One region of the Actinoplanes sp. NPDC051537 genome, then DNA from elsewhere that is predicted to be linked to it. Evidence: predicted binding sites of a transcription regulator. Region 1 holds the regulator's gene; the other holds the start of a gene.
What was found. Region 1 encodes HrcA, which represses chaperone genes, less so after heat shock. Its sites were predicted from a motif close to GGTTNGCACNCTCNNNNNGAGNGTGCNAACC; they were not measured.
Positions count from the first base shown of each region.

Region 2: the regulator HrcA is predicted to act here: its motif matches at 10,197-10,227, upstream of groES (co-chaperone GroES).

Region 1 covers NZ_JBVJIU010000018.1:145,716-161,468, forward strand. The annotation lists gene ACZ6TB_RS37150 (citryl-CoA lyase) at 1-166, opposite strand, end outside; gene ACZ6TB_RS37155 (CaiB/BaiF CoA transferase family protein) at 220-1,335, opposite strand; gene ACZ6TB_RS37160 (amidohydrolase family protein) at 1,537-2,943, shown strand; gene ACZ6TB_RS37165 (IclR family transcriptional regulator domain-containing protein) at 2,953-3,756, shown strand; gene ACZ6TB_RS37170 (alpha/beta hydrolase fold domain-containing protein) at 3,746-4,546, opposite strand; gene ACZ6TB_RS37175 (GH12 family glycosyl hydrolase domain-containing protein) at 4,618-5,310, opposite strand; gene ACZ6TB_RS37180 (hypothetical protein) at 5,425-5,736, shown strand; gene ACZ6TB_RS37185 (nitroreductase family deazaflavin-dependent oxidoreductase) at 5,841-6,230, opposite strand; gene ACZ6TB_RS37190 (MarR family winged helix-turn-helix transcriptional regulator) at 6,227-6,826, opposite strand; gene ACZ6TB_RS37195 (FMN-dependent NADH-azoreductase) at 6,929-7,561, shown strand; gene ACZ6TB_RS37200 (hypothetical protein) at 7,895-8,050, shown strand; partial or broken gene ACZ6TB_RS37205 (DUF4241 domain-containing protein) at 8,028-8,180, shown strand; gene dnaJ (molecular chaperone DnaJ) at 8,280-9,422, opposite strand; gene hrcA (heat-inducible transcriptional repressor HrcA) at 9,437-10,459, opposite strand; gene ACZ6TB_RS37220 (DUF4870 domain-containing protein) at 10,619-11,254, shown strand; gene hemW (radical SAM family heme chaperone HemW) at 11,293-12,495, opposite strand; gene ACZ6TB_RS37230 (enoyl-CoA hydratase-related protein) at 12,532-13,311, shown strand; gene ACZ6TB_RS37235 (hypothetical protein) at 13,364-14,227, shown strand; gene ACZ6TB_RS37240 (PAS domain-containing protein) at 14,347-15,753, shown strand, end outside.
Region 2 covers NZ_JBVJIU010000020.1:121,754-137,506, reverse strand. The annotation lists gene ACZ6TB_RS39100 (alpha/beta fold hydrolase) at 1-676, shown strand, start outside; gene tsaE (tRNA (adenosine(37)-N6)-threonylcarbamoyltransferase complex ATPase subunit type 1 TsaE) at 702-1,160, shown strand; gene ung (uracil-DNA glycosylase) at 1,157-1,867, shown strand; gene tsaB (tRNA (adenosine(37)-N6)-threonylcarbamoyltransferase complex dimerization subunit type 1 TsaB) at 1,926-2,582, shown strand; gene rimI (ribosomal protein S18-alanine N-acetyltransferase) at 2,582-3,016, shown strand; gene tsaD (tRNA (adenosine(37)-N6)-threonylcarbamoyltransferase complex transferase subunit TsaD) at 3,009-4,061, shown strand; gene ACZ6TB_RS39070 (hypothetical protein) at 4,071-4,325, shown strand; gene ACZ6TB_RS39065 (ABC transporter ATP-binding protein) at 4,386-6,086, shown strand; gene ACZ6TB_RS39060 (ABC transporter ATP-binding protein) at 6,083-7,879, shown strand; gene groL (chaperonin GroEL) at 8,037-9,683, opposite strand; gene groES (co-chaperone GroES) at 9,755-10,069, opposite strand; gene ACZ6TB_RS39045 (class I SAM-dependent methyltransferase) at 10,341-11,480, shown strand; gene ybaK (Cys-tRNA(Pro) deacylase) at 11,557-12,042, shown strand; gene ACZ6TB_RS39035 (sugar ABC transporter substrate-binding protein) at 12,410-13,519, shown strand; gene ACZ6TB_RS39030 (ATP-binding cassette domain-containing protein) at 13,673-14,488, shown strand; gene ACZ6TB_RS39025 (sugar ABC transporter permease) at 14,485-15,741, shown strand.

The DNA.
Region 1 (15,753 bases):
CCGCCTCGAACAGCCGCGTCTCCCCCGCGGTCGGCCGCCGCCCGGCCACCAGCCAGTACGCGAGCTCGCCGAACCCGACCTTGCCCATCAGGTCGGCGGCGAGATCCTGGCCCAGCAGCGAGATCGTCTCGGGTGTCGACGTGCCAAGCCCCGTCGGGAACCTCAACTCTTCACCCTTTTTCGCGGGTTCTCCGCGCCGTCCGGAGGACCAGGCGCCGGTTAGCGGCTCATCAGCCACGCGCGGATCTCCTCACCGTGCTCATCCAGCCCGGGCGGCGGCAGTTCGTACGCCGCCGGGGTCTCGGAAAACGTGATCGGGTTGCGCACCGCCGGCACGCCGCCCGCGTCGATCACCGGGTTCAGGCCCAGCTCGGCGGCGAGCGCCACGCCGCCGTCGATGGTGTTGATCGGCGCGCAGGGCACGCCGGCCGCGAGCAGGTCGCGGAACCAGTCGTCCTTGCCGCGCTTGGCGAGCCGCTCCACGAGGATCGGCCGCAGCGCCTCCCGGTTCGCCGTCCGGTCCTGGTTGCGGGAGAAGCGCGGGTCGTCCGGCAGGTCGGGCAGGTCGAGCACCTGGCACAGCTTGCGGAACTGCCCGTCGTTGCCCGCGATCACGATCAGCTCGCCGTCGGCGGTGGGCAATGGCTCGTACGGGAAGAGGCTTGGATGTGCATTGCCCATCCGGAAGGGAATCGTGCCGCCGGCGACGTACGCGCTGGAGTGGTTGACCAGGCCGGACAGCGCCGAGCTGAGCAGGTTGACCTCGATGTGCTGGCCGCGCCCGGTCTGCGCGCGGTGGTTCAGCGCGGCCAGGATGCCGATCGTCGCGTGCATGCCGGCCATCACGTCGAAGACGGAGATGCCGGCGCGGTAGGGCGAGCCGTCCGGGTCGCCGGTCAGGCTCATGAGCCCCGAAATGGCCTGCACCATCAAGTCGTATCCGGGCATCTCGGCGCCGGCGCCCGAGCCGAAACCGCTGATGCTGGCGTAAATGATCTTGCTGTTCGCCGACGAGACGGACGAATAGTCCAGCCCGAATCTCGACAAACCGCCCGGCTTGAAGTTCTCGATCATGATGTCGGCGCGGCGGGCGAGCTCGCGGGCGGCGGCCAGGTCGTCCGCGTCCTTCAGATTGAGGGCGATCGACCTCTTATTCCGGTTTATCCCGAGGTAGTACGTCGAGACGCCGTCCCGCACCGGCGGCATCCAGGTGCGGGTGTCGTCCCCGCCCGGGCCCTCCACCTTGATCACCTGCGCGCCGAGGTCGGCCAGCAGCATCGTCGCGTACGGCCCGGCCAGGATCCGCGAGAAATCCGCGACCAGCAGACCGTTCAATGGGCCCTGCGCCATCATTACCGCCCGTTCTGCGGACACTCGTCCGCCCGATCAGACTGCCCTCGCCGACCAGCCCTGTCAACGGCGTCTTTACAAAACTGAAACAGGCTATTGACCAGGTAGGTGACCGGGAGCACACTGACGCCACTCGCCCTGCCCGCAGTGCGGACAGTGGTCCGGAAACCCTCGAAAGGATGGGCGATGAGCGACAGCGACCGGCCGGTGGTCTTCCGAAACGGCCTGGTTCTCACCATGGACGACGCGCACACCGTGCTCACCGACGCCGACGTGCTGGTCGTCGACGGCAAGATCGCCGAGGTCGGCCCGGGCCTGGCCGCACCCGACGACGCCGTCGAGATCGACGCGACCGGCGGGATCGTGATGCCCGGCATGGTCGACACCCACCGGCACATGTGGCAGACCGCCATGCGGGGCTACGGCGCCGACTGGACCCTGACCCAATACTTCGTCTGGTACTACCTCGAGTCCGGCAAGCTGTTCCGGCCCGAGGACATCTACGCCGGCAACCTGCTCGGCGCGATCGAGGCCATCGACTCCGGCGTGACGACCACCGTCGACTGGTCGCACGGTCTGCAGACCACGGACCACGCCGACGCCGCGGTCGACGCGCTCGAGGCCGTGCCCGGGCGCTTCGTCCTCGCGTACGGGAACATCCAGCAGGGCCCCTGGGAGTGGTCGACCTCCGACGCCTTCCGCGACTTCTACCGGCGGCGCATCGACGGCGGCAAGCTGGCCGGCTTCCAGATGGCGTTCGACATCCCCGGCGCCCCCGAGTTCCAGGAGAAGGCGGCCTTCGAGGTCGCGCGCGAGCTGGGCGCGTCGGTCACCACCCACGCCGGCGTCTGGGGCGCCACCAACGACGACGGCATCCGGCTCATGTACGAGAACGGCTTCATGACCCCGGGCACCGTGTACGTGCACGCGGCCTCGCTGAGCAGCGACTCGTACCACCGGATCGCGGCCACCGGCGGCTCGGTGTCGGTCTCCACCGAGAGCGAGCAGAGCGCCGGCCAGGGCTACCCGCCCACCTGGCAGCTGCGCAAGCACGACGTCCCGGTGTCGCTCTCGATGGACACCAGCGTGTGGTGGAGCGGCGACCTCTTCTCGGCGATGCGCACCACGCTCAGCGCCGACCGGGTCCGCGAGCACCAGGAGGCGCACGGCAAGAAGGAGACGGTCACCCACCACGCGCTGCGCGCCGAGCAGGTCGTCGACTGGGGCACCCGCGGCGGGGCCAAGGCGCTCGGCATGGACTCGTCGATCGGCGCGCTCACGCCCGGCCGCCAGGGTGACGTGGTGCTGATCAAGAACGACGCGTCGCCGGCGATGTTCCCGGTGCTCAACCCGTACGGGCATGTCGTCTTCCAGGCGCAGCGCGGTGACGTGCACACGGTCGTCGTCGGCGGCCGCATCGTGAAGCGGGACGGCCGGCTGGTCGGCACCGATCTCGCGGCCGCCCGCGCCAAGGTGGACGCCACCATCGCGTACCTGCGGGAAACGATGGGCGAAGACGCCTGGCAGCGTGGCATGAACCCGGACATCCCCGAGGCGCGCATCCTGCACAACCCCTACCAGTACACCAAGTAGGGTCCCGTCATGACCGATAGCGGAAGGGGCGCCGGGCCCGACTTCATCGAGGCCCTGGCTCGCGGCCTCGATGTCCTGCGCTCCTTCCGCCCCGGCACGCCGGCCATGACGCTCAGCGAGATCGCCGGGCAGACCGGCCTGGCCCGGCCGACGGTCCGCCGCATCCTCATCACGCTGGAGGCCCTCGGCTACGTGCGCGCGGCGGCGCGGGGCTACGCGCTCACTCCCCGGGTCCTGGAGCTCGGCATGGCGTACGTGAACGCGCTGAGCATGTGGGACGTCGCCCGCCCGCACATGGAGAGGCTGGTCGCGCAGACCAACGAGTCGACGTCGATGGCCCAGCTCGACGGCGGCGACATCGTCTACGTGGCCCGGGTCGCGGTCCCGAAGATCGTCACCCTGGCCGTCACGATCGGCACCCGCTTCCCGGCCCCGGCCACCTCGATGGGCAAGGTGCTGCTCGCCGCCCTGCCCCCGGCCGAGCTGCCGCGGGTGCTCGGGGAGGGCTCACGCTCGGGCGTCACCGCGCGCTGGCAGCCGTCGGCCGAGGAGCTGGAGGCGGCGCTGCGCGAGGTGCGGGCCAAGGGCTGGGCCCTCGCCGATCAAGACCTGGCGCCCGGCGTCCGCTCGATCGCCACCGGGGTACGCGACGGCGACGGCAACGTGGTCGCCGCCATCAACGTGACCGTGCACGCCGCCGAGACGTCGGTCGAGACGCTGCTCGAGGAGCACCTGCCCCGCCTGCTGCGCGCCGCCGCCGACATCAGCCACGACTGGTCCCGGACCGCGGCCGTCCCCGCCGTCACCGTCTGAGCACGTCGTCGAGAAAGTCGGCGCCGGCCTCGGTCAGCGTGCCGACCTCGACCTTCGCGCCCACGAAGACGTGTCCCGCGCCCTCGACCGGCAGCACGTCGCAGCGCACGCCCTGCTTCCGCAGCGCCTCGGCGAAGCCCACCGCCTCCGCGAACGGGACGACCTCGTCCTCGGTCCCGTGCACGAGCAGGAACGGCGGCGCGTCCGGATGCACGTTGTGCAGCGGGCTGGCGATCCGCGCGAACGCCGTGCGCTCGCTCAGCGGACCGCCGAGCAGCAGGGCCGGACTCGTGAACGGGTCGTCCTGGTTGCGCAGCGTGGACAGGTCGGCCGGCCCGTACCAGAGAATGACCGCCTGGATCGCGGTCTCCCCGAACCCGGCCAGCCCCGCGATCGCCGCGAGCTGCCCGCCGGCCGATTCCCCCAGTGCGGCAAAGCGCCCCGGGTCGAGCCGCAGCGCCGCCGCGTGGTGCCGCAGCCAGCGGATCGCCGCCTCGACATCGGCCTGCTGCGCCGGGTAGGTGGCCTCCAGCGCCAGCCGGTAGTCGACGTCGGCGACCGCGTAGCCCCGGGCCACCAGGCGCTCGTGGAACCGCTGATCCACGGTCCACACCCGGCTGCCGCTGATCCAGCCCCCGCCATGGATCCACAGCACGACCGGAAACGGACCCTCCCCCGGCGGCACATGGAGATCGAGCTGAAGCGGGCGATACCCGACCGGCACCGAGACCACGCACCCGGCGTGGGTGAGCGTCGAGCGCGGTTCGGGGAGGGGCTGAAAATCGTTCATCGGCCCATTCTCGACCACCGGCCGCTCGGGCTTGGGCGATCCCCCCGCGGCCCCTCCCCACGCTGAACGGGTCAGCCGCTCACCGAGAACGAGTTCGTCACGAAGTCCTTTCCGCCCGACGATGACGTGATCTCGTAACCGAACTGCACGTTGCCGATCGTCACGTTTCCGAACCAGCCCGCCGAGCGGATCCACTGCGCAATCGCCGCGACATTGACCGTCCCCGACCCCGTGTTGCCGGTGCGCACGAACGAGTACACATTGTTCGCCCCGTTCGAGCCGCGGTAGATCCGCCACGTGTGGCCGCCCACCGTCGCCGTCGTCTGGAGCGTTCCCAGCGGGCCGACCGCGCCGTAGTGGTTCATCCACAGCATGATCTCGTGGGCATTGTCCGCGGACCAGATGTCATAGGCCGTTGTGAATGCCACCCCACTGGTCGGCACGGTCACGTTGAACGAGCTGCTCAGCGACCCGAGCGAGCTCACCGACCGCCCGATGTAGCGGGTCGCGTTCGGATAGGACTTGATGCCGCCGGTGTTCGGGTGATTGGCCCACACGCCCCAGTTGCCGACCGAGTTGGCCCAGATGGTCTGCGGCCCGTACCCCGATCCCCAGACGTTGTTGTAAAGCGTGTACCCATTGCTCGACCAGGTGCCCCAGCGGTCGGTCGAGTACCACACCGCGGCTTGCGCGGTCCCGGCCGTGAACAACAGGGTCAGCGCGACGACGAATGCCCCGATGGCGAGGCGGGCGGAACGCAGCACGAAAGGCCTCCACTTCCCAGCGCCGGGGAGTGGAACGCCGGCTCGAAAACATAGATGATAGTCGATCTGTCAACTCGGCGTGCGGCACGACCCGAGCGGTGCCAACCTGATCTCATGAAGCAAACCGACGACCTGTTCGACCCCGAACCCGACCGCTGGGGCCTGCGCGGCGACCCCTGGGTCTGGCAGGCAATGCGCGATCACCTGCAGGGCACCTATCTGCCGCCCACGCTCGGCGAGGCCGAGGCCATGCTCTACAACGCCTTCAACCGCATCGTCGGCGTCGATCTCGCGACCGAGATCTCGCCGTCGGTCTACCGCGCCGAATTCGCCCACGGCGGCATGTCCTCGGGCCAGGTCCACCTCGACACCTGGCGCGGCGAGCTCATGCCCCTGCTGATCGATCGGGCGCGAGCAAAAATCTGATTCAAATTCACGCGGAGGTACGCGACGGCACGAGTCCCGCCGAGCACCGCGACCCTCTGCCACGAACGGCCGCAGCGCGACTCTCGCGCGGCCCGGTGGTACCGCTATGCCTTTCGGCACAGCAATCGGAATTCACGCCGACGCATGAGTCGCAGCACCGTCGCGGCCGGATTGCCGAAAGCGCGCAGCCCCTTCTCCGGCGGGCACGGCTCGATCCGATCGATCTCGTACTCCACCCCGCGCACGACGACCCGGCAGCGACCGGCGGCCTCGACATTGCGATACCACGCGACGTCCGGGCCGTAGGTGAGCTCGGCGACGAAGTCGTCACCGATCCGGGCCAGGAGCAGCGGGGTCTCGTACGGCCGCCCGGTCTTTCGCCCCTCGTGGCGCACCAGGGCGAAGGGACCGCGTCCCGCGCGGGCCATCCGGACCGTGACCCGGTTGAGCGTGTTCTTGACCAGCCAGAGCCACGCCCGGCGGATCTTTCTCAATCGCGGTGCTCGGTGCAGGCCGAATCGGCCGCCGCCCCGACGATGACCCGGTCGATGGCCGCCTCCCCCTCGACCGCCGCCTCGGCGATCGCCTGGTCCAGTGCCACCGCGACCTCGGGGCCGGACGCCTGCAGGAGCTGGCGGGTGATCAGCTGAAGGTGACCCACCTGCTCCGGCGTGAGGGCGTCGAAGACCAGCCGCCGGGCCTCGCGGACGTGCCCCGGCGCGGCCCCGGCCAGCATGGCGAACCCCTTCTCGGTGAGCATCGCCTCGGTGCAGCGGACCTCGCCGTCGCGCACCTCGCGCCGCACCCAGCCCTGCCGCTCGAGCCGGCTGACCGCGTGCGACAGGCGTGACGCCGAACCGCCCGCGAACAGGGCCAACGCGTTCATCCGCACCGGACGACCGGGCGGCCGGGAGAGCGCGGAGAGGATCGAGTACTCGAAGAAGTTCAGGCCCGAATCGCGCTTGAGCTGGGTGTCGATCGCGGTCGGCAGCGTCATCAGCAGCGAGATCAGGGTCATCCAGGCCCCGCGCTCATCGTCGGTCAGCCACAAGACCTCGTCGTCCGGCGTCGGCGTCGTGGTGTTTGTCACCACTACAGGGTACCCGTGTTGAACATTCAACACCGGCCGTGGCAAGCTTCAGGACGAGGCGGTGTTGAACATTCAACACCCCCAGATCAGGGAGCTATCGCCGTGACCGTTCTTCGCATCGACGCCAGCATCATGGGCCCGCACTCGGCCAGCAGCGAGCTCGCCGACCTGGCCGAGGCCGAGTGGCTGGCCGTCCGGCCGGAGACCACGTTCGTGCGCCGCCACGTCGGCGCCGACCCCCTGCCCGCCGACGCCTGGGCCGCGGGCATCCACGCCGGTTACACGCCCGAGGAGCAGCGCACCGAGGAGCAGCGCGCGGCGGCCGAGCTGAGCGCCACGCTGGCGGCCGAGCTGCGCGACGCCGAGGCCGTGATCCTGGCCCTGCCGCTCTACAACTGGGGCGTCTCCCAGCACGCCAAGGTCTGGATCGACCTGGCCATCGCCGGCGGCAGCCAGGGCGAGCGCCTGCTCGAGGGCAAGCCCGCCATCGTGCTGACCACCCGCGGCGGCGGCTACGGCCCCGGCACCCCCCGCGAGGGCTGGGACCACAACACCGCATACCTGCGCCGCATCGTCGCCGACGTCTGGGGCGCCGACCTCACCCTGGTCGAGCGGGAGCTGACCCTGGCCGGCGTCAACCCGGCGATGGACCCGTTCCTGGAGGCCGCCGAGCTGCTGAAGAAGGCCGCCCACGAGGCCGCCGGCCACGCGGGCCGCACCCTCGCGTCCCGCTGACCGCCCGCTGGACCGCCAGCTGATCGCCGGCCTGACCGCCCGCTGAAAGGCCGGCCGACCGCCCGCTGGTCGCTGGCTCGACCGCCCGCTGAAAGGCCGGCCGACCGCCCGCTGACCGTGACGGGCCGTCCGCCCGATGTGCGCCCACCCGATGAGCGCCCGCCGGACCGCCTTGACCGCTGCTGACCGTGACGGGCCGCCCGCCCGATGAGCGCCCGCCGGACCGCCTGACCGCTGCTGGCCGTGACGGGCCGCCCGCCGACCGGGCGGCCCACGCGCAGCTCTGCTCACCTATACGCGCCAGAGGTCGTCCGCCTTCAAGGATCACCGGCCATGGGAACGACGCTCGCGGCGGTATACGCCGACGGTTGGGACGACGGCCTCGTCAATCCGATCTCGCGGGCGGCCGCCGAAGCACGAGACCAGTCCGGCGCCCCCTACACGGTCGTTCTCCTGCGCGACGGCGGTGCTCGACATCTCCGGCGGTGACGGCTGTTACGGCCTGGCCCCCTCCGCCGGTCAGGACCCGCTGGACCTCGGCGCGGGCGAGTTTTTCGGGCTCGGGGTCGACGCCGGCCCCGCGGGCTTCGTCGACGAGGACAACCGCGAGCGCCTCACCGACGTCTGGGAGGACCTCCCCGGCCTGCTCGATCCCCGCCGGACCACGCTCGACGGCCACGAAAGGGCCGAGCGGGTGGGGCGACGGAGCGTACCCGGATCAGTGACCGTTGAAGGCGTCGCGCATCCGGCTGAAGAACCCGCCCTGCTTGCTCAGCTCGGCCACGTCTTCGCCGCGGGTCTTGGCGAACTCGCGCAGCATGCGCTCCTGCTCGGCGGTCAGCTTGGTCGGCGTCCTCACGTCCAGGTGCACGAAGAGGTCGCCCCGGCCCTGACCGCGCAGGTGCGGCACGCCCTTGCCGCGAATCCGCAGCGTCGACGCCGGCTGGGTGCCCGACTTGACCTCGATGGCCTCTTCGCTGTCGAGCGTCTTGATCGTCAGGCGGGTGCCGAGCGCCGCGGCCGTCATCGGCAGCGTCACGCGGCAGTGCAGGTCGTCGCCCTTGCGGGAGTAGACGTCGTGCGGCCGCTCGTGGATCTCGACGTACAGGTCGCCGGCCGTGCCGCCGCCGGGGCCGACCTCGCCCTGCTGGGCCAGGCGGATGCGCATGCCGTCCTCGACGCCGGCCGGGATCTTCACGGTCAGCGAGCGGCGGGTGCGCACCCGGCCGTCGCCGGCGCAGGTCGGGCAGGGGTGCGGGATGATCGTGCCGTGGCCCTGGCAGGTCGAGCAGGGGCGGGACGAGACGACCTGGCCGAGGAACGTGCGCTGCACGCTCTGCACCTCGCCACGGCCGCCACAGGTCTCACAGGTGGCCAGGTGGGTGCCGGGCGCGGTGCCGGCGCCGGAGCACTGGGTGCACAGCACCGCCGTGTCGACCGTGATCGGCGCCTCGACGCCGAAGGCGGTCTCGACCAGGTCGAGCTCGAGCCGCAGGATCGCGTCGGCGCCGGGCCGGGTGCGCGGGCGCGGACCACGGGCGCCACCACCGGCGGCGGTGCCGAAGAACGCGTCCATGATGTCCTGGAAGCCGACGAACGGGCCGCCCGGACCGCCGGCGCCACCGGGACCCACGCCGCCACCGGGCGCGAGCGGGTCGCCGCCGAGGTCGACGATCTGCCGCTTCTGGTCGTCGGAGAGGACCTCGTACGCCGCGTTGATGTCCTTGAACTTCTCGTGCGCTTCCGGATCGGGGTTGACGTCCGGGTGGTACTGCCGAGCCAGCTTGCGATAGGCGCGCTTGATCTCGTCGTCGGTCGCCTCCCGGCTCACGCCGAGAATGCCGTAGTAATCCTTGGCCACGGGGTTCGGAGTCCTCAATTCTGTGCCAGCAGGTCGCCGACGTAGCGTGCCACCGCGCGCACCGTGGCGATGGTGCCGGGGTAGTCCATCCGGGTGGGGCCGAGCACACCGAGCCCACCCACGATAGTCGCGCCCGGGCCGTAACCCGTGCTGACCACGGACGTCGACCGCAGGTTGTCGATCTCGTTCTCGTCGCCGATCCGGACGCGCGTCTTGCTCGGCTCGAGGTCACCGATGAGCTTGAGCAAGATGACCTCCTCCTCCAGCGCCTCGAGCACCGGCCGCAGCGTGCCTTGGAAGTCCAGCACACCGCCCCGTGTCAAGTTCGCCGTTCCGGCGAGCATGAGACGCTCCTCGCTGCGCTCGACCAGGGTCTCGAGCAGCACGCTGGCCAGGCACGCCATCGTGCCGCGGTGACCGGGCGGGCAGTCGTCGACCAGGCCCTGCACCAGCGGCGGGGTGTCGGCGAGCCGCTGCCCGGCGAGCTTCTCGTTGACCTTGCGGCGGAGATCGGTCACGTCGTCGGCGGGGACCGGCCCGGGCAGCTCGACCAGCCGCTGCTCGACGCGGCCGGTGTCGGCGATCATCACGAGCATGAGCCGGGTCGTGGAGATCGGCACGAGCTCGAGGTGGCGCACGCTCGAGCGGGCCAGCGACGGGTACTGCACGACGGCGACCTGCCGGGTCAGCTGGGCGAGCAGCCGCACCGTGCGATGCACCACGTCGTCGAGGTCGACGGCGCCGATCAGGAAGCGCTCGATCGCCCGGCGCTCGGCCGGGCTGAGCGGCTTGACCTTGGAGAGGCGGTCGACGAACAGGCGATAGCCCGCGTCGGTGGGCACCCGGCCGGCACTGGTGTGCGGCTGGCGGATGTAGCCCTCTTCCTCGAGCACGGCCATGTCGTTGCGCACGGTGGCCGGGGAGACGCCGAGCTGGTGCCGCTCGACCAGGGCCTTGCTGCCCACGGGCTCCTGCGTCTCGACATAGTCCTCGACGATTGCCCGCAGCACTTCGAGCTTGCGGTCATCCAGACTCATATGACCCCTCCCTCGGTACGCACCTGGCACTCCCCATGACAGAGTGCCAGTCTACGTCGCCGCGCGCGGCAACGCGATGATCGAGTGGACTGTCTATTCATCGACTCGTACCGCATGTCGCCCTCGACCGTATTGAGCTGCGGTCCTACGGTGTCAGCCATGACTGAACCACCTCGCCCGCCCGGTGAAGGTAGCCCTAACGACCCCACCGCGCCGTTCAACCCTTATGGGGGCAACGAGCCGACGTCCGGTTCGACACCGCCGCCGTCGTCACCGCCCCCGCCGCCGGGAGGTTACGCGCCGCCGCCCTCCGGTGGCTACAACCAGCCGCCGGCCGGTGGCTACAACCCGCCGCCCGGTGGGGGATACAACCCGCCGCCCGGTGGCGGCTACAACCCCCCGCCGCAGCAGCCGTACGGCGGCGGCGGTTACAACCCGGCGCCGCCCGGTTCCGGTCTCGACGACAAGAACTGGATCCTGATCAACCACTTCGGCGGCGCGGCCGGCGCCTTCCTCGGTGGTGGCTGCTCGGGCTGGATCGTGCCGCTGATCGTGCTTCTGGCCCGGGGCAACCAGTCCCCGGTGGTGCGCGCCGAGGCGGTCAAGGCGCTGAACTTCCAGATCCTCTGGTCGATCATCGCGCTGGTCGGATGGGCGACGACCTGCCTGGTCATCGGCTTCATCATCGGCCCGGTGGCCTGGCTCATCGCGATCATCTTCGGCGTCATCGCCGGCGTGAAGGCCAGCAACAACGAGCCGTACAACTACCCGATGACGGTTCAGATCATCAAGTAGGTGGCAGCGCCGGGTCGGGGGCCCGGCGCATTCACCTCTCACACGACGTCACGGATCACGGCGTCGGCCAGCAGGCGGCCGCGCAAGGTCAGAATCAACTTCCCGCGCCCGTACGCTTCGCGGTCGAGCAGCCCGTCGTCCAGCGCCCGCTCGGCGCCGGCCGCGTCGACCCGGGCCAGCGGGATGCCGTCGCGCAGGCGTACCCGCAGCATGATGTCCTCCACGCGACGGTCCTCGTCGGTGAGGATCTCCCGGGCGTGCCCGGGCGAGACCCCGGCGGCGAGCTTCTGCCCGTACGCCGCCGGATGTTTGACGTTCCACCAGCGCACCCCGCCGACGTGGCTGTGGGCGCCCGGCCCGAGTCCCCACCAGTCGGCGCCGGTCCAGTAGAGCAGGTTGTGCCGGCAGCGCGCGGCTTCGCTGGTCGCCCAGTTGGACACCTCGTACCAGCCGAAACCCGCCTCGGTCAGCGCCGCCTCGGCCGCCAGGTAGCGATCGGCCGCCACGTCGTCGGACGGAAAGGGCAGCTCGCCGCGGCGCATGCGGGCGGCCATCCGGGTGCCGTCCTCGACGATCAGGGCGTACGCGCTGACGTGGTCGACACCGGCGTCGACGACCGTGCGGAGCGACGCGGCGAAGTCGTCCGCCGTCTCGCCCGGCGTTCCGTAGATCAGGTCGAGGTTGACGTGCTCGAACCCGGCCTCGCGCGCCTCCCGCGCCGCCTGCGGGGCCCGGCCCGCGGTGTGCTTGCGGTCGAGGATCCGCAGGACGGCCGGGCTCGACGACTGCATGCCGAGGCTGATCCGGGTGAAGCCGTTGCTCCGCAGCCGGCGCAGATACTGCGGGTCGACCGACTCCGGGTTGGCCTCGGTCGTGATCTCGGCGTCCGGCGCGAGGCCCCACGCCTTGTCGATGCCCTCGAGGATGCGGCTCAGGTCGTCGGCGCTCAGCAGGGTCGGGGTGCCGCCCCCGACAAACACGGTGTCCACCTTTTCCGGTTTTATCGTGTTTTGGGCCCTTGCCAACTCCGCGAGCACCGAGTCGGCGTAGGTCTCGCGGCTGACACCGCTGCCGAGCTCACTGGCCGTGTAGGTGTTGAAGTCGCAGTAGCCGCATCGGCTGGCACAGAACGGCACGTGCACGTACACCGCAAATCCGTTTTTACCGGCATCAGCCGCCGCCTCGGGCGGAAGCGAGCCGTCCGCGGGTACGGGTTCGCCATCGGGAAGTGCGCCGGCCATCCGTCAAGTGTGCACGCACCCCGTTAGGGTCTCGCCATGGATCTGGTCCGTACCGCCACCGTCGCCGGGGTGACCACCGTGACCCTGGACAGCCCGGCCAACCGCAACGCCCTCTCCACGCCCCTGATGACCGAGCTGCTCGAGGCCCTCTCGGCCGCCGTCACCGACCCGGCCGTCCGCGTGGTCGTGCTGTCGCACACCGGCTCGGTCTTCTGCTCGGGCGCCGACCTCAAGGAGACGGCCGAGGCGCGGGCCGCGGGCCGGGTGCCGGCCGAGAAGCTGGCCGACATCCTGGCCGCCCTGTGGGAGTTCCCGAAGCCGGTGGTCTGCCGGGTCGGCGGCCCGGCCCGCGCCGGCGGCCTGGGCCTGATCGCCGCCGCCGACATCGCGGTCTGCGCGCACGAGTCGACGTTCGCCTTCTCCGAGGTGCGCCTGGGCGTCATCCCGGCCGTGATCAGCGCCACCGTACTGCCCCGCCTGGCCCCGCGCGCCGCCACCGAGCTCTACCTGACCGGCGACGTCTTCGACGGCGTGCGCGCCCAGGAGATCGGCCTGGTCACGAAGTCGGTGCCGGCCGAGGGTCTGGACGCGACGATCGCCGCCTACTGCGACGCCCTGATCCGGGGCGGACCGCTGGCGCTGGCCGGCGCGAAGCAACTCCTGCGCCGCGCGCCGGGCCCGTCGATCCGGGCCGACCTGGCCGAGCTCTCCGAGCGCTCGGGCGGGTACTTCCGCTCCGCCGAGGGCGTCGAGGGCGTGACCGCGTTCCGCGAGAAGCGCCCGGCATCGTGGGTCCCGCGCCGCTCCGGCCAGTAACAGCTCACTCTGGCCGTCGTTGTTTACCCTTGTTGCCTGAGTCCCCGGGGAGGTGCGAGTGCGCAAGACACCGATCGCGGTGCTCGCGTTGTTCGCGCTCGCCGGGACGCTGGGGATTGTCGTCGCCATGCGCGGCATGTCCGGGAAGATCCCGTTGCCGACGATCGGGCCCGAGTGCACCGTTCGCGCCGATGGTGAGGTCACGCTCGACACGGTGCAGATGGCCAACGCCGCGACTATCACCGCGGTCGGCATCCGCCGCGGCATGCCGGAGCGGGCCGTCGTGGTCGCGCTGGCCACCGCGCTCCAGGAGTCCAAGCTGGAAAACCTCGACGACGGCGACCGCGACTCGGTCGGCCTCTTCCAGCAGCGGCCCAGCCAGGGCTGGGGCACGCCGGAGAAGATCCAGGACCCGCGCTACGCGGCCGACAAGTTCTACACCGCGCTGAAAAAGGTCAAGGGCTGGCAGAAGATGCGGGTCACCGACGCGGCTCAGAAGGTGCAACGGTCGGCCTATCCCAACGCGTACGAGAAATGGGCCGACGAGTCCGCGGTGCTGGCGCGCGCCCTGACCGGCCGGGCCACCGGGGCCGTCGCGTGCACGGTGACCGGATCGCCCGTCCTGCGCGGCGCGGCCGCGGCGGCGGCCCTGATGAACGGGCTGAAGCTGGACTGGGGCAAGGGCCTCGCCAAGACGCCGGCCGCGGCCCAGGCGGCGGGCCTGACAGTGGCGGTCACCGATGCGAGCACCGGCTGGCGGTACGCGCACTGGCTCGTCTCGCACGCCTCCGACACCGGCCTCGAACGGGTACGTTTCGCCGATCTCGAATGGCACGCCCCCGACGGGAAATGGCAGCCGGTAACCGCGGACGCCGGCGTCGACGAGCGTCAGGTCATCGCCCAAGTGTTCAGCTGACGTCGACAAAGTCCGTTCCGGACGATCGGGAACGCTCCCAGTTTCGGATTGCTCTCGGTGATAGCGCAGCGTATATAGCGCCATGGACAGATAGCTACTGCCCTGGTACTAAGTAGGACGTGTCGAGGGCGATCGAATGGATCCTGCTGGGTACGGCGAGCTGTCTGGCGATCATCAGCGGCGTCCGGTGGCACCGTCCCACGCGTGTCGGGCCGTGGGTGCTGCTGGCCGGCGCGATCGCCTCGCTGGCGATCGGTGACATCTTCTACGCGACGCACGCGATGTCCGCCGCCGACGCCTGCTACCTCTCCATGTTCGTGCTGGTCGCGGCCGCGTTGCTCCAGTTCACCCGGGGCGGCTCGCTGCTGGTCGACCGCGCCCGCCTGATCGACCTGCTCGCGGCCGCGTGCTCGACGCTGCTGGTCGTGTGGGTCTTCGTGATCGGCGGCAGCGGCCAGATCGGCAAGATCTCGGCCGCCGACGTGATCGGCGACCTGCTTCTGGCCGGGGTCGCCGCCCGCCTGGTCCTGGCGGCCGGGCGCAACGTCTCGGCGTACCTGCTGCTGGCCGGTTCGGTCGGCATGCTGATCAGCGACATCGTCTATCCCATGGCGCCGGGCAAGATCACCGAGGTCGGCTACATCGTCCTCTATGTCACGTGGGGCCTGGCCGCCCTGCATCCGTCGATGACCCAGCTGACGCGGCCGATGTCGCCACGCCCGACCCCGTGGCGCGGCCATTGGGCGGCGCTGCTCGGCGCGGCCGTGGCCACCCCGCCCGTGGTGCTGCTGATCGAGGCGCTCAGCGGCACGGTCCGCGACGGCGTGGTGATCGCGGTGGCGGGCGGGCTCACGCTGCTGCTGACCATCACCCGGCTGGCCGATTCGATCTCGCAGAACAGCCAGGCGGCGAGCCGCGAGCGGGCGCTGCGCACGGCCAGCGGCGCGCTGGTCGCCGCGGCCGACGCGCCCGCCGTCGAGGAGGCGGTCCACGCGGCCGTCGCCCAGCTGATGCCCGCCCAGCCGGCGCGGGTCGTCTTCACCACCGACGACGCCGCCGTGCCCCCGGCGCCCACGTCGGGCCCGCACGAGCGCAGCTGGCTGGTCGGCGCGGATCCCGACGAGACCACCCTGGTCTGTCCGCTGTGGCTGGAGCCGATGTCGGTGGCCCGGCCGAGCGGGGGCGCGCTGGTGCTGACGGCCCGCCGCGAGGCGCTGATCGCCACGCGGGACGCCGTCGAGGTGCTGGCCGGGCAGGCGGCGCTCGCCCTCGACCGGATCGGCCTGGTCGAGGCCGTCGGCCGGCGGGACAGCGATCAATACCTGCGGACCGTGATCGGAAACACGGCCGAGTTGATGCTGGTGATCGACGACGACCAGCGCATCCGGTACGCGAGCCCCGCCGTGCACGAGCTGCTCGGGGACGACGCGCTGTCGCCGCTGGCCACGCTCAGCGACCTGGTTCACCCGGACGACCGAGCCGAGGTCGGGCGCGCCTTCCAGTCCAACGGGGACGGCACGCTGTTC
Region 2 (15,753 bases), on a different contig from region 1:
CAACTACGACATCGCCGGCCTCGGCGAGTCGCTGGCCGCGGTGCTGAACGCGACCGTGCCGGACGGCCACATCATCCTGGTCGGGCACTCGATGGGCGGCATGACCATCATGGCGTTCGCCGAGAAGTACCCGGAGTGGTTCGGCAACCGGGTCACGGGCGTCGTGCTGATCTCCACCTCGGCCCGGCTGATCGACCGTGCCAAGCTCGCCCTGCCGTCGCTGGTCGCCCGGGCCAGCGCGCCGTTCTTCCCGCTCTGGGGCACGGCCGCGCACCTCGGCGGCGGCGCGATCGACCGGGCCCGGTTCGCCTCCTCCGACCTGGCCTGGCTGCTCACCCGGCGGTATGGGTTCGGCGACGCCAAGCCCAGTCCGTCGTTGGTCTCCTTCGTGGAGGGGATGAACTCCAAGACGTCGGTCGAGACGCTCACCAAATACCTGAACACGCTCTACAACCACAGCCGCTACCCGGCCCTGGCGGCGCTGCGCGGCGTGCCGGTGCTGGTCGTGGTCGGTGACCGGGACTACCTGACCCCGGTCAGCCACTCCGACGAGATCATCAAGCGGTTGCCCGACGCGCGGCTCGTGACGATCGCGGACAGCGGTCACGTCGTCATGCTGGAGAAGGCCGACGAGGTCAACGCCGCGATCCTGCCGTTCGTGGAGAAGATCTCGTGAAGGTGGAGAAGATCTCGTGAAGACGGTGCGGCTGGCGGCCGTCGAGGACACCCGGGCGTTCGGGCGCCGGCTGGCCGGCCTCCTGCGCGCCGGCGATCTCGTGGTGCTCTCCGGGCCGCTCGGCGCCGGCAAGACCGCGCTGGTGCAGGGCATCGGGGCGGGGCTGGCGGTGACCGGGCCGATCACGTCGCCGACTTTCGTGATCGCGCGGGTGCATCGTGGTCCGGTTCCGCTGGTGCACGCCGACGCGTACCGTCTCGGCGACCGGCCCGACCCGCGCGCCGAGATCGACGATCTCGACCTGGACGCCTCCGCCGAGGACGCGGTCACCGTCGTGGAGTGGGGCGCGGGGCTGGTCGAGCGGCTCAACGACGAATACCTGCAGGTCCGCATCGACCGGCTGGACGACGACACCCGGGTGGTGGAGCTGGTCCCGCACGGCGGCGAGTGGGCCGAGCGCATCGAAGAACTGGAGACCACGTGAACCTGCCTGACCTGCTGCCGGCCGAGTGGCGGGACGAGCTGGCCCCCTTCCTCGACGCCGACGCCACCGCGAAGCTGGGCGCCTTCGTGGCCGCCGAGTACGCCGAGCACGCCATCTATCCCCCGATCGAGGACCTGTTCGCGGCCTACCGGCTGTGCCCGCCCACCGAGACGCGGGTGCTGATCCTCGGCCAGGACCCGTACCACGGCCCCGGCCAGGCGCACGGCCTCAGCTTCAGCGTGCGTGACGGCGTCCGCATCCCGCCGTCGCTGCGGAACGTCTTCAAGGAGCTCGCCGAGGACGTCGGCGTCGTGCCGCCCGCGTCGGGCGACCTCACCGGCTGGGCCCGGCAGGGCGTGCTGCTGCTCAACGCCGTGCTCACCGTGCGCGGCGGCGCCGCGGCCTCGCACGCCGGCAAGGGCTGGGAGGCGTTCACCGATGCCACGATCCGGGCCCTGAACGCGCGGGACGAGCGGGTGGTCTTCCTGCTCTGGGGCGGTTATGCCAGGAAGAAGGCGGTGCTGGTGACCAACCCGGCGCACGTCGTGCTCGAGGCCGGCCACCCGAGCCCGCTCAATCGCGAGGGCTTCCGCGGCGCCCGGCCGTTCAGCGCGGCGAACAAGGCGCTCGCCGACGGCGGCCGCCCCCTGATCGACTGGAACCAGCTCGGCGGGCAGCCCGACCTGCTGTCCGGGCTGGCGGGCTAGGAGCCGGGGCTGTGGACAACTCGGCCGGCCGTTCGGGCTCGCGCGCTAGGGTCGGCACGTGCTCGTTCTAGCTCTCGACACCTCGACCCCCGCCTCCACCGCGGCGCTGGTCGAGGTCACCGCGGACGGCCTGCGCGGCGTCGCCGAGCGGCGCACCGTCGACCCCCGCGCGCACGGCGAGAAGCTGGCGCCGGAGATCGCGGCGACGCTGGCCGAGGCCGGCGTCCGTGTCTCGGAGATAGGGGCGATCGTCGCCGGCCTCGGCCCGGGGCCGTTCACCGGGCTGCGGGTCGGGCTGGCCACGGCCGCGAGCATGGCGCAGGCGCTCGCCATCCCCACCTACGGCGTGTGCTCGCTCGACGGGCTCGGCCGGGCCGCCGGTCCGGGCCGGGTGCTGGTCGCCACCGACGCGCGCCGTCGCGAGGTCTACTTCGCCACCTATGTGGACGGTGTCCGGGTCGGCGAGCCCGACGTGGCCAAGCCGGCCGAGGTCACGGGCGACTTCGACCGCGTCGCCGGCGAGGGTGGTCTCAAATACGGCGACCTGTTCGGCGTACCCGTGGAGGAACATCTTCTTTATCCGCCCGGCGCCGCCCTCGTGGCCCTCGCGGCCGAGCGGATTCGCGCGGCCGCGCCGAGCGAGCCGCTCACGCCGCTCTATCTCCGCCGCCCGGACGCGGTCGAGCCCGCCGGCCGCAAACCCGTGCTGACCTGATGCGAATCGAGCGATTTCGCTGGTGGCACATCGCCGAGGTGCTGCCGATCGAGGAAGACCTGTTCGGCGCCGAGAAGTGGTCGGCCGCGATGTTCTGGAACGAGCTCGCGCAGCACAACTTCTACATCGTGGCCGCCGAGGACGACGACCTGCTCGGCTACGCGGGACTGTCCGCGACCGGCGACGAGGCCTGGGTGCAGAACATCGCGGTCCGCCGGACCGGGCAGCGCAAGGGCGTCGGCCGCGCGATGCTCGAGGTCCTGCTCGGCGAGGCCGATCGGCGCGGCATCAAACAGACGCTGCTCGAGGTCGCGGTCGACAATGCGCCGGCGCAGCACCTCTACGCGACCTACGACTTCGAGCCGGTGGGAATCCGGCGCGGCTACTACCAACCCAGCAACACCGACGCCCTGGTGATGATGCGCAATGCCTGACGAGCCCCTGGTCCTCGGGATCGAGACCTCCTGCGACGAGACCGGCGTCGGCATCGTGCGCGGCCACACCCTGCTCGCCGACGCGCTGGCGTCCAGTGTGGACCAGCACGCCCGGTTCGGTGGCGTGGTGCCCGAGGTGGCCAGCCGGGCGCACCTCGAGGCGATCGTGCCGACCATGCAGCGTGCGCTCGACGACGCCGGGGTCACCCTGGCCGACATCGACGCGATCGCGGTGACCAGCGGTCCGGGCCTGGCCGGCGCGCTGCTGGTGGGGGTGGCGGCGGCCAAGGGGTACGCGCTGGCCGCCGACAAGCCGCTCTACGGCGTCAACCATCTGGCCGCGCACGTGGCGGTGGACACTCTGGAGCACGGCCCGCTGCCCGAGCCCGCGATCGCGATGCTGGTCTCCGGTGGGCACTCGTCGTTGCTGCTGGTCGACGACCTGACCAACGGTGTGACCCCGCTCGGCGCCACGATCGACGACGCGGCCGGCGAGGCGTTCGACAAGGTGGCGCGCCTGCTGGGGCTGGGCTTCCCGGGCGGTCCGGTCATCGACCGGCGGGCGCGTGAGGGTGATCCGCGGGCGATCGCGTTCCCGCGTGGACTGACCGCCGCCAAAGACCTTGCCGCGCATCGCTTCGACTTCTCGTTCTCGGGCCTCAAGACCGCCGTCGCGCGCTGGGTGGAGGCGCGCGAGCGGGACGGCGAGCCGGTGCCGGTGGCGGACGTCTCGGCGAGCTTCCAGGAGGCGGTCTGCGACGTGCTGACCGCCAAGGCGATCGAGGCGTGCCGGGCCCACGGGGTGGAGACGCTGGTGATCGGCGGTGGCGTGGCGGCCAACTCCCGACTGCGTCAGTTGGCCGAGCAACGAGCGGCAAAGCACAAGATTGCCGTACGCGTTCCGCGTCCGCAGTTGTGCACCGACAACGGGGCCATGGTCGCCGCCCTGGGCTCCCGGCTGGTGGCCGCCGGGGTCGCGCCCTCACGTCTCGATCTGCCCGCAGACTCCTCAATGGCATTGACCACGGTCAGCGTGGCGGGGTAGGAAGCCAGCATGATCGCACGGATGTGGGAGGTGCGGGCGCAGGCGAGCGGCTTCGACGAGCTGCTGACCTGGGTCTGCGACGTGGCGGTGCCTCGGATCGAGGTGCTGCCGCAGCACGTGTCGAGTGAGGTCTTCTCGTCGACCGACCACCGCATCGTGGTCATCTCGAAGTGGCGCGGCACGCCGGAGAGCCTGCCCGCGCCCCCGGCGAAGCTCGTCGCCCGGTCGCCGCACGTCTGGGATTTCAGCCCCGTCGACCGCTGACCACCGGCCGGGAAAACGCTTCGCGAACTGTCGTACCCCGCCCGTAACGTCGGGTTCCTGATGCGAAAGCTGCCCGACGCCGACCCCGGCGCCCCCGACGACCGGTCCGCCACCCATTACCTGGGCTGGCTGGTCCGGCGTTACCGTCTGACCGTCTCCGCCGCGATCGTCTTGGCCGTGCTCTGGATGCTCTGCCAGGCTCTCGTCCCCGCCCTGATCGGCCGGGCCATCGACGCCGCGACCCGGCACGATCGCCACGACCTGATCGTCTGGTGCCTGGCGCTGCTCGGCATCGGCGCCGGCCAGGCCTACACCGGAGTGGCCCGCCACCGGTTCGCGGTGGTCAACTTCCTCAGCGCGATGTTCGTGACCGTCCAGGTCACCGTCCGCCAGGCGGGCCGGCTCGGCTCGGCCCTTCCCCGCCGGCTCGACACCGGCGAGGTGGTCGCGATCGGCACTTCCGACATCCGGTCCATCGGTGCCGCCATCGACATCACCGCCCGCGGCACCGGCTCGCTGGTCGCCGTGGTCACGGTGACCGTCATCCTGCTCACCACGTCGGTGCCGCTCGGCCTGGTCGTGGTGCTCGGCGTGCCGATCCTGATGGCGGTGGTGAGCCTGCTGATCCGGCCGCTGCATCACCGGCAGCAGGTCACCCGCGAGCAGCAGGGCCTGCTCACCGGCCGCGCCGCCGACCTGGTCGGCGGCCTGCGGGTGCTGCGCGGCGTCGGCGGCGAGGCGGTGATGGCCGAGCGCTACCGGGCCGAGTCGCAGGAGCTGCGCGCGGCCGGCGTCCGCACGGCCGGGGTCGAGTCGCTGCTCGAGGCGGCCCAGGTGCTGCTGCCGGGCATCTTCCTGGTGCTGGTCACCTGGCTCGGCGCCCATTTCGCGCTGAACGGGCAGATCACCGTCGGCCAGCTGGTGTCCTTCTACGCGTACGCGGCGTTCCTCGTCGCCCCGCTGCGCCAGCTCACCGAGGCCCTCGACAAGCTCACCCGGGGCCATGTCGCCTCCCGCCGGGTGGTGGCCATGCTGACCGCCACCACCGACCTGCCCGATCCACCCGCGCCGGCCGCGCCCGAGAGCCTCGCCGGCGATCTGGCCGACCCGGCGTCCGGCGTGGTCGTCCGCCCCGGCGAGATCACCGCGATCGTCTCGGCGCAGCCCGCCGACGCCGCGCTCATCGCCGACCGGCTCGGCCGGTTCGCCGAGGGCGGCACCGTGGGCGGCCGGCCGCTGGACGAGTTCGCGCTGGCCACCGTCCGCGAGCGGATCCTGGTGGCGGACAACGACGCCCACCTGTTCTCCGGTCCGCTCCGCGACGATCTCGACCCGCACGACAGCGGGCTGCTGCCGGCGGCCCTGCACACGGCGGCGGCGACCGACATCGTCGAGGCACTGCCCGACGGGCTCGACGGCGAGGTCGCCGAGCGCGGCCGCTCGTTCTCGGGCGGCCAGCAGCAGCGGTTGCGCCTGGTGCGGGCGCTGGTCGCCGACCCCGAGACGCTGATCCTGGTCGAGCCGACGAGCGCCGTCGACGCGCACACCGAGGCCCGCATCGCCGACCGCCTGATCACCGCGCGGGCCGGCCGCACCACGGTGATCTGCACGTCCAGCCCGCTCGTGCTCGACCGCACCGACCGAGTCTGTTTCGTCGACGACGGGCGGGTGGTCGCGACCGGCACCCATCACGGCCTGCTCGATCGCGAGCCGGCCTACGCCCGCGTGGTGCTGCGGGAAGAAGAGGAGGACCAGCCGTGAGCGGCCGCCTGCCGATCGCCGACAACGCCCAGGTGCGGCGGTACGTGCGCGACCTGTTCCGGCGTTATCCGCGGGCGCTCTGGGGCGCCGTCGGGCTGCACGCGCTGGCGGCGATCGCCGGGCTGGTCGGGCCGCGGCTGCTCGGCGACCTGGTGGAGAGCCTCCAGCACGGCGGCGCCGCCGCGGTGATCGACCGTCTCGGCGCGCTGATCGCCGGGTTCGTCGTGCTCCAGGCGGTGCTGACCCGCTTCGCCTACCTGGCGTCGGCGCGGCTCGGCGAGCGGCTGCTGGCCCGGCTGCGCGAGGAGTTCGTCGAGCGGGTGCTGGCGCTGCCGCTCTCCACGGTCGAGGGGGCCAGCAGCGGCGACCTGCTCACTCGTACGACCAGGGATGTTGATGCTCTTTCCCGGTGCGTGCGGCTCGCCGTGCCGGAGACGATGATCGCGCTGATCACGGTGGCGCTCGTGGTCGGGGCGATGGTGGTCGTCTCGCCGTTGCTCGCGCTCCCACTGCTGGTCGCCGTCCCGATCATCGTGGTCGGCGCTCGGTGGTATCTGAAGCGCGCGCCGGCCGCCTATCTCGAGCAGAACAACCGCTACTCGGCCGTCACCGACGGGCTCGCCGAGACGGTCGACGGCGCGCGCACGGTGGACGCGCTGCGCCGCCGGCGTAGTCGCGTCAAACGCACCGACCACGACCTGCACCGCACCTGGCTGATGGAGAAATACACGCTGTTCCTGCGGACGGTCTGGTTCCCGATGGTCGAGCTCGGCTACGTGCTGCCGGTGGTGGCGACGCTGCTGGTCGGCGGCCTGCTCTACCTGAAGGGGGCGGTCACGCTCGGGCAGCTGACGGCCGCGGTCGTCTACGCGCAGATGCTGATCGACCCGGTCGACCGGCTGCTCGGCTGGCTCGACGAGCTTCAGGTCGGCACGGCGTCGCTGGCCCGGCTGCTCGGCGTGGCCGAGAGCGACCCCGAGCCGGCGCCGGCCGTGACGCCCACCCCGGTCGGCGCGCGGGTCGAGGTGCGCGACCTGCGGTTTGCCTACGTGCCCGGGCGCGAGGTGCTGCACGGCATCGATCTCACGCTCGAGCCGGGGGAGCGGCTGGCCATCGTGGGGCCGTCCGGGGCCGGGAAGTCGACGCTGGGGCGCCTGCTGGCCGGCGTGCATCAGCCGACCGGCGGCACGATCACGGTGGGCGGGGCAGCGATCGGCGACCTGCCGCTCGACAAGCTGCGCACCGAGGTGGCGCTGGTCAGTCAGGAGCATCACGTCTTCATCGGCACGGTGCGCGACAACGTCGCGATGGTGCGGCCGGGCGCGACCGACGGCGAGGTGCGGTCCGCGCTGGCGGCGGTGCACGCGCTCGACTGGGCGCTGGGGTTGCCCGGCGAGCTGGCCACGGTGGTGGGCTCGGGCGGGCATCAGCTGTCGGCGGCGCAGGCCCAGCAGCTGGCGCTGGCCCGGTTGGTGCTGGCCGACCCGCACACGCTGGTGCTCGACGAGGCGACGTCGCTGCTCGACCCGCGGGCGGCGCGCGACCTGGAGAGATCGCTGGCGGCGGTGCTGCGGGGGCGGACGGTGGTGGCGATCGCGCACCGGCTGTTCTCGGCGCACGACGCCGACCGGGTGGCGGTCGTCGAGGACGGGCGCATCACCGAGCTGGGCTCACACGACGAGCTGGTGGCGGCGAACGGCCCGTATGCGTCGCTGTGGCGTTCCTGGCACGGCGAGCGCACTCCGGACGATACGGATGAATCGCTCGCGGAAGAGGCGGGAGCGAGGCGCTGAGGCGGGCGCGGGGGCGCGCTGAGGCGGGCGAGGCGCTGAGGCGGGCGGCGGGCGGGGGGCGCGCTGAGGCGGGCGGGACGCTGGGGCCGGGCGCGGCGCTGGGCGGAAAAGCGGAAGGGCGCGCCGAGTGGCGCGCCCTTCCGGAACAGCTGACTGCTCAGAAGCCGGGGCCGTGCTGGTGGCCGTGGCCACCGTGGCTGTGCCCGTGGCCGCCCGCGGCCGGCTCCGGCGCGGCCGGCTTGTCGACCACGAGGCTCTCCGTGGTCAGCAGCAGGCCGGCGATCGAGACGGCGTTGGAGACCGCGTTGCGGGTCACCTTGACCGGGTCGATGATGCCGGACGCGGCGAGGTCGACGAACTCGTCGGTCGCCGCGTTGAGGCCGTGGCCCCAACCCAGCTCGGCGACCTTGCCCACCACGACGTAGCCGTCGTGGCCGGCGTTCTGCGCGATCCAGCGCAGCGGCTCCACCAGCGCCTTGCGGACGATGCCGACGCCGATCGCCTCCTCGCCGGTCAGGCCGAGGTCGCCGTCGAGCTCGGAAACGATCTGCGCGAGGGCGGCGCCGCCGCCGGGGACGGTGCCCTCCTCGACGGCCGCCTTGGTCGCCGCGATGGCGTCCTCGATGCGGTGCTTGCGCTCCTTCATCTCGACCTCGGTGGCCGCGCCGACCTTGATCACCGCGATGCCGCCGGAGAGCTTCGCGAGGCGCTCGGAGAGCTTCTCGCGGTCCCAGTCGGAGTCGGACGCCTCGATCTCCTTGCGGATCTGCGCGACCCGGTCGGTGACCTCGGACGTCTTGCCGCCGCCGTCGACGATCGTGGTGTTCTCCTTGTCGACCACGACGCGCCGGGCGGTGCCCAGCATGTCGAGGGTGACCTGGTCGAGCTTGTAGCCGAGCTCGGGGGCGATGAGCTCGCCGCCGGTGGCGATCGCCATGTCCTGCAGCATCGCCTTGCGCCGGTCGCCGAAGCCGGGCGCCTTCACCGCGGCGACCTTGATGGTCTTGCGGATCGAGTTGACCACCAGGGTGGACAGGGCCTGGCCCTCGACGTCCTCCGCGATGATCAGCAGCGGCTTGCCGGTCTGCAGAACCTTCTCCAGCAGCGGGAGGAGCTCCTCGATGCTGGCGATCTTCTGCGTCGTGATCAGGATGAACGCGTCCTCGAGGGCGGCCTCCTGCGACTCGGCGTCGGTCACGAAGTTCGGCGAGATGAAGCCCTTGTCGAACTGGAGACCCTCGGTGACCTCGAGCTCGGTCAGCATGGCCGAGCCCTCCTCGACGGTGATGACGCCGTCGCGGCCGACCCGGTCCATCGCCTCGGCGATCAGCTCGCCGATCGTCGAGTCCTGGGCCGAGATGGTGGCGACGTTGGCGATCGCCTTGTGGTCGTCGACGTCGACCGCCTTGGCCAGCAGCGCCTTGGAGACGGCCTCGGCCGCCTTGTCCATGCCGCGCTTGAGGCCGAGCGGGTTGGCGCCCGCGGTGACGTTGCGCAGGCCCTCGCGGACCAGCGCCTGCGCGAGCACGGTCGCCGTGGTGGTCCCGTCGCCGGCGACGTCGTTGGTCTTCGTCGCCACCTCCTTGACCAGCTGGGCCCCGAGGTTCTGGTACGGGTCGGAGAGCTCGATCTCCTTGGCGATGGTGACGCCGTCGTTGGTGATCGTGGGCGCGCCGAACTTCTTGTCCAGGACGACGTTGCGGCCGCGCGGGCCGAGAGTGACCTTGACCGTGTCGGCGAGCGTGTTGACGCCGTGCTCCAGCAGGTGCCGGGCGTCGTCAGAGAAGCTGAGAATCTTCGCCATGTATAGGTCCCTTCACGCACCACCGCCCTGGCCCGGTAAGCCGGGCCAGGGCGGCAAGCACTGTCAGTAGGTCACTTCTCGATGACCGCGAGGACGTCGCGGGCGGAGAGCACCAGGTACTCCTCGCCGGCGTACTTGACCTCGGTGCCGCCGTACTTCGAGTAGAGGACCGTGTCGCCGACCTGGACGTCGATCGGAACGCGGTTGCCCTTGTCGTCGATCCGGCCCGGGCCGACAGCGAGGACGGTGCCCTCCTGCGGCTTCTCCTTGGCGGTGTCGGGGATCACGATGCCCGAAGCCGTCGTGGTCTCAGCCTCGTTCGCCTGGACCACGATGCGGTCCTCGAGCGGCTTGATCGCAACCTTGGTCGCGGTAGTCACGGGCATACCCTCCTGGGTACAGGTTTCCGCCGGCCCTGGATATAGGCCGGTCGATGCCTCATGCCACCGGGCGGGGCCGTCGTCGCGGGTGCCGGTCCGCCTGGTGCCTAACCGTCCGCCCGTCGGGGCTTCCGGCTGGCACCCTCATGTTGAGAGTGCTAATCGCGAGGTTATGCCGGAACTAGCACTCCGTCAACCAGAGTGCCAGTGTCGTCACGCCGGGGAGAATGCCTGCGTGACCCCCGAGACGTTAGCCCGGTTGCGGGACCCCGATGGGATGAATGCGCTGGCCGAGGCCGTTTCGGCGGCCGAGGCGAGCGCGGGTGATCCGCTGGCCGCGGCGTCGGCGCTGCGTTCCCGCGGCATCGACCCGGAGCTGGCCGCCGCCGCGCTCACCCAGGTCGAGCTGCGCCGGCGCGCGGTGGCGAAGTTCGGCGCGGCGGCCGAGCACATGTTCTTCACCCGGGCCGGGCTCGAGCAGGCGACGCGGGCGGTGGTGGCGGACCGGCGGGCGGCGCGCCTCGCGGCCGCCGGGGTCGAGACCTTGGCCGATCTGGGGTGCGGGCTGGGCTCCGACGCGCTTGCGGCGGCGCGGGCCGGCATTTGCGTGTACGCGGTGGAAGCCGATCCGTTGACCGCCGGGCTCGCCGCCGCCAACGTCGCCGCCCTCGGTCTCGACGCCATGGTCAAGGTCGAGTGCGCGGACGCCACCACGGTGCCCGTCGAGAACTACGACGCGGTCTTCGCCGATCCGGCCCGCCGGCGGGCCGGTCGTGGCCGGGTGTTCGACCCGAAGTCGTACTCGCCGCCGTGGGACTTCGTGGCCGGCCTCGCCGACCGGGTCCCGCGCACGGTGCTGAAGCTGGCCCCGGGCATCGACCACGACCTGCTGCCGCCGGGCGCCGAGGGGGAGTGGGTGAGCGTCGGCGGCGACCTGGTCGAGGCCGCCTTCTGGTGCGGCCCGCTCGCCGCCACCCCGCGCCGGGCCACCCTGCTGCCCGGGGGCGCCGAATTGGTTGGCACGGGCAACGAAAGGGCGCCGGTCGGCGCGGTGGGGGCGTTCCTCTACGACCCCGACCCGGCGGTGGTCCGCTCGCACCTGGTGGCCGAGTTCGCCGCCACGATCGGCGGCCGGCTCGGCGACCCCGACATCGCGTATGTCTACACCGACGGGGCGGCTCTCACCCCGTACGGGCGCCGGTTGGAAGTTCTTGAAGTCATGCCGTTCTCGCTGAAGCGTCTCCGCGCCCGGCTCCGGGAACGCGGCGTGGGGCGCCTCGAGATCCGCAAGCGGGGTTCCGCCCTCGAGCCCGATCAGCTCCGTCGCGACCTTCGCCTCAGTGGCCCGGAGGCGGCGTCCTTGGTGCTGACGCGGATCGATGGCGCGCCCATGGCACTGCTCTGCCGGGCGTCCTGAGGGGCAGGTTCACCTGCGCAAAAGGGCAAAATGTCCGCTCGTCGGGCGAGAACACGCGCGAGTACATTTCTTTGCCATGGCAAGGAAGCCCGCGGCCGGCACCCCGGCCACCGCCGTGCTGGCCGATCAGCAGGTCGACCACACACTGCACCCCTACGACGTCTCGCCGGACGCGCCGAACTACGGCGCGCTCGTGGCGCTGGCGCTGGGCATCGAGCCCGGGCGGGTATTCAAGACGCTGATCGCCGAGGTCGACGGTTCCCTGGTGGTGGCCGTGGTGCCGGTCACCGGCGAGCTCGATCTCAAGGCGCTGGCGCACGCCGCCGGCGGCAAGCGAGCCGCCCTCGCCGAACGGGCGGCGGCCGAGCGGAGCAGCGGTTACGTGCGGGGTGGCATCAGCCCGCTCGGGCAGCGCAAGAAGCTGCCCACCGTGGTGGACTCGTCGGCGCTCGCTCTTGACCGGATGTTCATCTCGGCGGGGCGCCGTGGGCTGCAGGTGGCCCTCGCGCCCGGTGATCTCATTGCACTTACCGACGCCGTTACCGCCACGATCCGGACATAAGGGATATCAATCCGTGGCCGTTACGACAACGTTACGGGCCGGACGGATCTTTCTCCCGAGAATGGGAGAGATCGGGCACGGGAGTGACTTAGCGTCACTACGTGAGCCACCTGAAGCGATTGCCCGGGACCGGGCTCAGGCTGCGGGAAGGGCCGAAATCCCTGGATCACCGCCGTGTTGCCGGATTGTTATGCCGGGTTACGAGATCCCCGGCGTGCACCGCTTGTGCGACGGGCCGCAACGGGAATACGTTGCCGGGCACAACAAACTAGCTCCTGATCATTCGGCGTCTCGGGGAGCGACACTCCCGGCAGCGCACACCATCGAATCCGATCGAAGGCCCGGATTACCCGAAAGGACACAAGGAATGCGTAAGGGACTGTTCGCTCTTGCCGCGGTCGGCCTGTTGGCCACCGGCAGCATGGCTGCCTGTGGCGACGACAAGGGCAGCGACTCCGGTAGCGGCAGCGGTAGCGGCACTACGGCCACCGGCAAGGTCGGCGTCATCCTGCCCGACACCAAGAGCTCGGCGCGGTGGGCGACTGCCGACCTCAAGTACCTCAAGGAGGCGTTCGACGCCGCCGGTGTCCAGGCCGACATCCAGAACGCCCAGGGTGACAAGACGCAGTTCCAGACCATCGCCGACGGCATGATCTCGAGCGGCGTCAAGGTCCTCATGATCGTCAACCTGGACTCCGGCACCGGCAAGGCCGTGCTGGACAAGGCCAAGGCCGCCGGTATCGCGACGATCGACTACGACCGTCTCACGCTGAACGGCGGCGCGGACTACTACGTGTCGTTCGACAACGTGAAGGTCGGCGAGCTGCAGGGCCAGGGTCTGGTCGACTGCCTCACCGCGAACAAGGCCGTCAAGCCGGTCGTCGCCGAGCTGAACGGCTCCCCGACCGACAACAACGCCACGCTGTTCAAGCAGGGCTACGACTCGGTCCTCAAGCCGAAGTACGACTCGGGCGACTTCGTCAAGGGCCCGGACCAGTCCGTTCCGGACTGGGACAACGCCCAGGGCGGCACGATCTTCGAGCAGATGCTGACCTCGAACAAGAACATCAAGGGCGTTCTGGCGGCGAACGACGGTCTCGGCAACGCGGCCATCGCCGTTCTGAAGAAGAACAAGCTCAACGGCCAGGTCCCGGTCACCGGCCAGGACGCGACCGTTCAGGGCCTGCAGAACATCCTCGCCGGCGACCAGTGCATGACCGTCTACAAGGCGATCAAGCAGGAGGCCGACGCGGCGTCGAAGCTCGCCATCGACATCGCCAAGGGCCAGAAGCCGACCTCGGCCACCGGCAAGGTCACCGACCCGGAGTCGAAGAAGGACGTCGCCTCGGTGCTGCTGACCCCGAAGTCGATCACCAAGGAGAACGTCAAGGACGTCGTGGCCGACGGCTTCGTCACCAAGGACGAGCTCTGCACCGCCGACTTCGCGAAGGCTTGCACGGACGCGGGCATCAGCTGACCCACCACGTTGACGGGCTAGTCCCGAACGGCTGACAACGGCGCCGCTCACGCCTTCGGGCGTGGGCGGCGCCGGAGTTGGGTCCACCCCACCCTTCTCGCCTGTGGCGGAGCCACGACGACGAACCCGGTCACCAAGCGAAGGAGAACCACCGTGGCCGCGACACCCCTTCTGGAGCTCAGCGGAATCGACAAGAGCTTCGGGCCCGTACAGGTGCTTCATGACGTCGGCCTCAGCGTCTACCCCGGCGAGGTCACCGCGCTCGTCGGCGACAACGGCGCCGGTAAGTCGACCCTGGTCAAGTGCGTCAGTGGCATCTACACCATCGACTCGGGCACGGTCACCTTCGAGGGCAACCAGGTGGCGATCCACAGCCCGCGCGACGCTTCCGCGCTGGGTATCGAGGTCGTGTACCAGGACCTCGCCCTCTGCGACAACCTGGACATCGTCCAGAACATGTTCCTCGGCCGCGAGAAGAAGCGGGGCATCGTCCTCGACGAGCCGACCATGGAGCAGATGGCCGGCGACACGCTCGCCAGCCTCTCCGTCCGCACCGTGAAGTCGCTGCGCCAGCTCGTCGCCAGCCTGTCCGGCGGACAGCGCCAGACCGTGGCCATCGCCAAGGCGGTGCTCTGGAACAGCCGCATCGTGATCCTCGACGAGCCGACCGCCGCGCTCGGCGTCGCGCAGACCGCCCAGGTGCTGGAGCTGGTCCGCCGCCTCGCGGACAACGGTCTCGGCGTCGTGCTGATCTCGCACAACATGAACGACGTCTTCGCGGTCTCCGACCGGATCGCGGCGCTCTACCTCGGCCGGATGGCCGCCCAGGTCAAGACCACCGATGTGACTCACTCCCAGGTGGTCGAGCTGATCACCGCGGGCCGGAGCGGCAACATCGGCCTGCCGCCCGAGAAGCCCTCCGACTTCAGCGGCGACGTCGTCGACATCACGCCGGGAGGCGACCAGTGAGCACCACCACGACCACCACGGCCGGCGGCGTCAAGGTCGTCAAGCCGACCGTCGCGGGATACTTCAACGACTACATCGGCCGGGTCCGCGGCGGCGACCTCGGCAGCCTCCCCGCCGTCCTCGGCCTGGTGATCCTCTGCATCATCTTCGGCTCGGCCCGTGACACCTTCTTCAGCGCGCTGAACTTCGCGAACTTGTTCTCGCAAGGCGCCCAGTACGTCTTCATCGCCATGGGGCTGGTCTTCGTCCTGCTGCTCGGCGAGATCGACCTGTCCGCCGGCTACGCGTCCGGCGTGTGTGGCGCGGTCATGGCGATCCTGCTGACCAACCACGGCTGGAACTGGTACACGGCCATCCCGGCGGCCATGGTCACCGGCATCGTGATCGGCTTCGTGCTCGGCTTCCTGGTGTCGAAGTTCGGCATTCCGTCGTTCGTCGTCACCCTCGCCGCGTTCCTGGCCTTCCAGGGCATCCTGCTGAAGCTGCTCGGCGGCGGCAAGAACGTCTCGATCAACGACACCTTCGTGCTGAAGCTGGCCAACGGGAACATGTCGGTGGTGGTGAGCTGGGTCCTCACGATCATCGCGATCGTCGGGTACGCGGCCGTGCAGTTCAACCGGGTCCGCAGCCGCGCCGCCCGCAACCTGGTCACCGACCCGATCGGCATCGTGCTCCTGCGCGTCGGCGCCCTCGCGCTCATCCTGCTCGTGGCGACCGCGATCCTCACCCAGCAGCGCAGCATCAACCCGGTGCTGAACTCGGTGAAGGGCGTCCCGATCGTCGCGCCGATCATCGCGGTCTTCCTGATCATCTGGACCTTCGTGCTCGGGCGTACCACCTATGGCCGGCACGTCTACGCGGTCGGCGGCAACACCGAGGCGGCCCGGCGTGCCGGTATCCCGGTCGACCGGATCCGCATCTCGGTCTTCGTGATCGGCTCGTTCATGGCCTCGATCGGCGGCATCCTGGCCGTCAGCCGGGCCAACTCGGTCGACCCCAACACCGGCGGCAGCAACATCCTGCTGTACTCGGTCGGCGCGGCCGTCATCGGCGGCACCAGCCTCTTCGGCGGCAAGGGCAAGGCCATCAACGCCGTCATCGGTGGCGCGGTGATCACGGTCATCGACAACGGCATGGGCCTCATGGGCTACTCGTCCGGCACGAAGTACATCGTGACCGGTCTGATCCTGCTCGTCGCCGCCAGCGTCGACGCACTGGCCCGGCGCAGAGCGGCCTCGACCGGCAACCGATGAGGGAGATTCCGG